One region of the Longicatena sp. 210702-DFI.1.196 genome, then DNA from elsewhere that is predicted to be linked to it. Evidence: riboswitches for the same ligand, from Rfam matches in the RefSeq annotation. Region 1 holds a riboswitch; the other holds the start of a gene.
The links. A riboswitch is a leader RNA that binds a small molecule or an ion and turns the genes downstream of it on or off. The one in region 1 is predicted to bind lysine.
Positions count from the first base shown of each region.

Region 2: it holds a riboswitch for lysine, as region 1 does, so the genes downstream of both, lysA (diaminopimelate decarboxylase) here and LI241_RS07115 (transporter substrate-binding domain-containing protein) in region 1, are expected to answer to the same signal.

Region 1 covers NZ_JAJCPX010000012.1:48,605-51,822, reverse strand. The annotation lists gene LI241_RS07120 (amino acid ABC transporter permease) at 1-493, opposite strand, end outside; gene LI241_RS07115 (transporter substrate-binding domain-containing protein) at 509-1,354, opposite strand; lysine riboswitch at 1,415-1,586, opposite strand; gene LI241_RS07110 (pilin N-terminal domain-containing protein) at 1,651-2,382, opposite strand; gene LI241_RS07105 (class C sortase) at 2,366-3,218, opposite strand, start outside.
Region 2 covers NZ_JAJCPX010000037.1:21,684-24,901, reverse strand. The annotation lists gene LI241_RS13030 (aspartate kinase) at 1-550, opposite strand, end outside; gene lysA (diaminopimelate decarboxylase) at 547-1,836, opposite strand; lysine riboswitch at 1,908-2,072, opposite strand; gene LI241_RS13020 (hypothetical protein) at 2,397-2,543, opposite strand; gene LI241_RS13015 (hypothetical protein) at 2,637-2,786, opposite strand; gene LI241_RS13010 (uracil-DNA glycosylase) at 3,065-3,218, shown strand, end outside.

The DNA of each region.
Region 1 (3,218 bases):
TGCGAATGGCTTGTGGTAAAACGATGGCTGTCATGGTCTGTGTATTTGTCATACCAAGACTTCGAGCAGCCTCAATTTGCCCCTTATCGATAGATTGAATCCCTGCTCGTATGATTTCGGACATGTAAGCACCCGTGTTTACAGATATGATGACGACTCCAGCAACATTAGCACTCCATCCCAGATAAGGGCGCAATGCATAATACAGAAACATTGCCTGTACCATCATTGGCGTACCCCTAAAAAACCATACATATACTGCCACAATGCTATGCAAGATACGTTTTACTATACGTATTGGCATACGATCACGCGGCTCTATTTTTACGGCTCTGACACCACCAAGCACTAGACCAATCAATAAACCGAAGAAAGTGCCCAATACTGCCAACATTAACGTAATCTTAATACCATACCATAATAATGGTATATTGTTTTGGAATATCCACCAGGCTTTTGGCAGCATTCCTTCAGGAACAGCAGCAATTACCATGTAAGAAACTCCTCCTTATTCTGCCTTAGGCTGAGCTTTTCGTGCTTCTTTCATCCATTCATCTCGCGTTTTCTTAGAAAGATTATCAACTGCTTTTTGAACGTCTTTAAAGAGCTGGGAATCACTAGTCCCTTTCTTCATAGCAATAGAAACACTTGTATCAATGTCAAAGCCCTTCCCTTTTTTGAAATGTACAATGGTAAGATCCTTATTAGCCGCAACTGCCCCTTCAGCTACAGGAAGTTCCGCTGTAATACCATCCACTTCTTTTTTCTGTAAAGCCACGATCATTTCAGGATAAGTCGCTTTTGGTGTTGCATGCTTTACCCCTTTGATTTGATCAATGACCGTATCATAATTCGTACTCTTCTGACCAATAACGGTTTTGCCCTTAAATTGTTGAATATCATTGTATTTTGCAACCTTTTTATCACTCTTACGAACGATCATAACCATTTCACTTTCATAATATGGCGTAGTAAAATCCATACCTGCGCGGCGTTTATCATCGGCTGTCATCCCAGCAATCACCGCATCAATCTCACCTGAATTCAATGCTGGCTGTAATCCTTCCCAGCTAACTTTTTTAACTTCGATTTCACGATCCAACTGTTCTGCCACATAACGTGCCACACGTACATCATAGCCATCACAATAACCGGCTCCACCGATTGCTACACTGGTATCTGTCTGCTCATTGCTCTGCCAATTAAATGGCGCATAGTTACATTCCATACCAACTACAAACTTTTCTTTACCAGTTACGCTAGATACATTTTTTCCATCATCTTCGCTTCCTCCACATCCGGAAAGCACAAATGTCATTGCCAATGCGGCTGTTGCTAATTTCTTAAGTTTCATTTTTTTACCTCTTTTCTTAATACACAAAAAAGTCGCGCTATTGCACGACTCCATAGTTCGAGTGTCAATAGCTCCTCTTCATCTTACATGAAGGAGTGTTATCGGTATTTCCAGATAACCCCAGATAACTTCCCCGCCGGAAAATCACCTTCGGCGATGATTACCTTTCAAAGTTTTCACTGCCTGCCGGCTCCTACTCCTACTCTGACGCATCGCTGCCTCTATATGATTTTTTTGTCTTTCCTACTTTATCGCAATTCATCTTTTTTGTCAACCGTCAATTATTTACAATTTCTTCATAAATTTTGACTTGCTTTTCTATACTTTCCATAGAGCAGCAATAGCCCTCCACTGCCTAAGAAGAGGCTCAAGATCTCTATTCTCCTGGTAATATCTTTCGTCTGCACATCTTTATTTGCAGAAGATGATGCATCATTCCCCGTTGCGAAAGAGGGGTCTTTTTGATGAGAGGCAGAAGAATCATCGTCTTGTATTGGTAAAGTTTTGTTTTCAAATTTTGGTTCTATCACAACTTCCCATTGTTCTTTCCCATCCATCTGCAATGGAACACTAAACAACGATGGGGCACTGCTATAAATACTGTCTTGTAGAGTTGCCTGCTTTTCTTGTACTAATAAATACATCCCCGCTTCTTGCTTAGTAAAAACCGCTTCACCTTGACTATTAGTTGTACTCTGTATACCTTTTAAACCATGCTCATGTACATAATCGGCTAACATTTGAGCATTTTGTTTTTGATGCAAAGAATCCATATCATCTAAATTCAGTGATACATGCAGAAAATCACCACTTTGAGTCCATTCTGAATCTTTCCAATCGGCAACTTTGTATATCGCAAACGATACATTTTGTAATGCGTGCCTATCATCACCATCCTTTTGTATGATTGCTTTGATAATGACATTTCCATATTCCTTTGCGTATGCAATACCAAAAGGCATTATAAAAAGCAGACTGCAGAAGAAAATACCAATACTGATTTTATATCGTTTATTTCCTTTCTTCATATGCGTTTCCTTTCTTTCGTACATACCACTTTACACTTATATATACCCCAATTAATACAATACATGCAACACCTAATGCTTTAATATAGAATGGCAATTCAGCCTTTAATTCCATTTCATCAGCTATTTTAACAGCTTCCTCATAAGGAATCCTTGTTCCTCTCACTAATAGGCGATGTGTATTTATCGCATAAGGCGTACACGTCAATAAAGTTACATAATCTTTTCCTTCTACTATGGATAACGCCTGGGTTTGTGTTGGTTTCACAGTTAGTATCTGATCCACCTGATAAGCAAGGGTATGATGCAAAACTTTGATGTAAAATACGTCCCCTTTTTCCATTTTATCCAGATCGGTAAAAAGTTTTGCGCTAGGCAATCCCCGATGTCCAGATAATACCGTATGACTTGTTTCCCCGCCCACCGGCAAAGAAGTTTCTGGTAAATGTCCGATACCAGATTGTAATACACGTTCGCTTATTCCGTGATAAATTGGCGATAAAATATGAATCTTCGGTATCTCAATATAACCAAGCATGCCATTTCCATCTATATCTAGCAGTTTATTATAAGTAGTATGCTTCAACTGTTTCGCTTCTTCACTGAAGGGATCAAGTATCTCACTGTTTCCAATTAATGTTCGATTATATGCCAATGCCTTTTGCATCATTTCATCTTCTTGCTGTTGCGTAATATGTGATACTTCCTGTTCATAATCTGTAGCAATCGTTGTCGCATGTCGCTGATTCAAATAATTGCTAATAGCCGGATAAAATAAGATACCTAACCCTATCAGATAGCCACATATTCGCAAACACATAAAGATTCGTCTTTTC
Region 2 (3,218 bases), on a different contig from region 1:
ACATTCTTGGATCAATGGTATAAACACCATTGACATCGGTATAAATATAGCAGTCCCAGCCAAGTTTGGCAGCTAAGGCGACGGCCGTTGTATCACTGCCGCCTCTTCCTAACGTCGTAATTTCACCATGCTCGGTAGCTCCTTGAAAACCAGCCACCACCACAACCTTTCCATCGTCCAGGTGTTTTTGTAAATTGGTGATGTCAATATCTTTAATACGCGCATGTGCATGATGATGGCTGGTAATGAAACCACATTGATATCCGGTTAAGGAAATCGCCGGTATTCCAAGTGCATCAATCGCCATGGCTAATAGGGTAATCGTTCGCTGTTCACCGGTAGATAAAAGGGAATCCATTTCTCTATCATTGGTATGACCACCTAATGCCGTTGCCATTTCAATAAGCTTATTTGTGGTTTTTCCCATGGCACTAGCTACCAGAATCACATTGTGACCAGCCTCTTTCATTTCTTTGACATGCTGAGCAATAGCGCGTATCTTATCCAGATCGGCTACGCTTGTTCCTCCATACTTCTCTACTATATTCATACGTTGATGACCTCATTACATTCTAAGTCCAACATGTTTTCATAGCTTTCTTTTTTAATGACGACACGGGCATGGCCATCTTTTACGAAAACGACTGCCGGACGTCCCAGCTTATTATAATTGCTGGCCATACTATAGCCATAGGCACCGGTCGTATAAATAATTAGCAGATCATTTTGTGATATCTTTGGCAATTTGGCATTCTCAATCAAAATATCTCCTGATTCACAGCATTTTCCGGCAATTGTTACGGTTTCTGTTTTTTCTTCCTGCATGCGATTGGCGATATCACAGGCATATTCTGCCTGATACAATGCTGGACGAATATTATCACTCATACCGCCATCGACAAAGATATACTTCTTATGCTCTGTTTGTTTTTGATAACCGACACGATATAGGGTACTGCCAGCTTCTGCTACGATGCTGCGACCTGGTTCAATCATAATTTTTTCGATGTTTAATTGTTGTTTGGCATTTTCTTTCTTACAAGTATCTAAGATAGTATGACAAACATCTTGTAAAGGAATAGGATGATCGGCATTCGTATAAAGTGCCGCAAAGCCGCCGCCTAAATTTAAAGCTGAGATATGAATATCATATTCAGTTTGCATTTCTTTTGTAAATTGCATGAGCTTTTCAATTTCCGCTACATAAGCCTGTTTATCAAATATCTGGGAACCGATATGGGAGTGATAACCAAGAAAAGTAATTTCCGCAACGCTTGTTAATGTATGGATCATGGCGGCAATTTCTTTTTTCTTGGTGATAGAAATGCCAAACTTACTATCTAAATGGGCGGTCACAATGTATTTATGTGTATGTGCTTCAACACCTGGATTTACTCTTAACATGGTTTTGATGCTGCGGCCACTGCGTTTTACGGCTTTTACCAGCATATCGCATTCCATCGCATTATCGACAATGATTGTTCCAACACCATAGTCTAAGGCCATCATGATTTCATCATAGGATTTATTATTGCCATGAAAATATACACGTTCCATAGGAAATCCAGCTTGTTTTGCGGTATATAATTCACCACCACTGACGACATCTAAGGACAAACCGTATTGCGCGACCAGTTCTACCATGGCTTTACAGGAAAACGCTTTGGATGCATAGAGTACTTCTGTTTTAAAAGTATCTGATTGAAATAATTCATGAAAACGGCTAAGCTTTTCCGTTATTTTATTCTCATCATAAATATACAAAGGGGTCTGGCAAGCCGTCGCAAGCTGTTCTACAGACACGCCTTGGATGTGTAAAACGTTATCTTTCATCATTCATCACCTCGTTAAAAAATGCCAGTAGGATAATGACCTTACTGGCATGTGAAATTTACTTACTACATGGACAATAAGATAGCACTCCTACGACTGTAGACAGTTTTATGGATGTTCTCCATAAACCCACCACAACTTCTTGCCAAAAGTTGTAGTTCGGCGAAATTGCTTCAGCTAACTGTCAAATGTCCGCCGACTCCAATTAACTTTGTCGCTTCCGCTCCTCTATCTGATTGGTTGTATCATACCACTAATGAGATGAAATTACAATAACATTATGAAAATAACAGAATAAATTTCAGAAAACATTTACACTATCAAGATATTAAGACCTTTTTCATCCCAGAATTAGGGAAATTTGTTTTTGGGAAAGCTGAGAGAGGATCGTTGAAAGGAAACAATACGGTACTTTTTTTCAAACATAAACAGTTGCCACCTACATCACCAAATGACGATAAAAAAAAAGACACGTGTCTTTAGCATGTTTGCCAATCATCACCATGTGGCTTGTACATTGATAAGACGTGTCTTTTATATGATATGGTATGGTTTATCGTTCTTTATTTCGCGAAGATATTAATGACTACTAATAGCACTCCCAACACAATTGCACATAGAAGTACATTACGAAAACTGAAGATTTCCCCTAGTAAATCACGCTCTTCTTCTGGCATCGGTTTTTCCGGATGCATGTTTTTCTCTATCATACCTCTCACCCCTCAGTTCATGGTTCACCTATTATAGCACACTTCTCTTATTTTGCATGAAAAGTTATGAAATTGTAAGAATCTTCTCGTGTACTAGGTGAATAAATAAAAAGATAAGATAAAGACAGCCATTAGACCAATGACAATCAGGATGTTACGTGGTTTCACAATTGCCGTCAGTATTGTATTATCCGGATGGGTTGTCGCAATCGTTGTATTCGTGGTAAGATCTTTCCCTTTCATATCAGTCACCTCACTTCGTAAGTGTTTGTTTATCTAACCGCATTATAGCATGATTCTTTTTTTGATAGGGGTGTATTACTAAAATGTAAGACAATCTTTAGAAAAATTAAGAATTTTTTATGATATTTTTTTGTCTATCTTTATAATTAGCACTCCTTCACTAAGTTAACGAAAGAAAAAGCCAAAAAGTTTCATTCTCACTACTTTTTTTTAAAATTATGCACATTGTGAAGAAGATGGTCTTATGGTATGATTACTGCGTTTGGAAGGTGATGCATATGAAGCGCTGGAATGATTTGTTTCAACAGGAAATACAGAAGCCTTATTATCAAGAATTGATGGCTTTTTTAGATGAAGAATATAAAACCAAGGCGATTTTTCCTCCACGTGAGGATTTGTTTACCTGTTTTGATGTTTGTCCATATGAAAAGG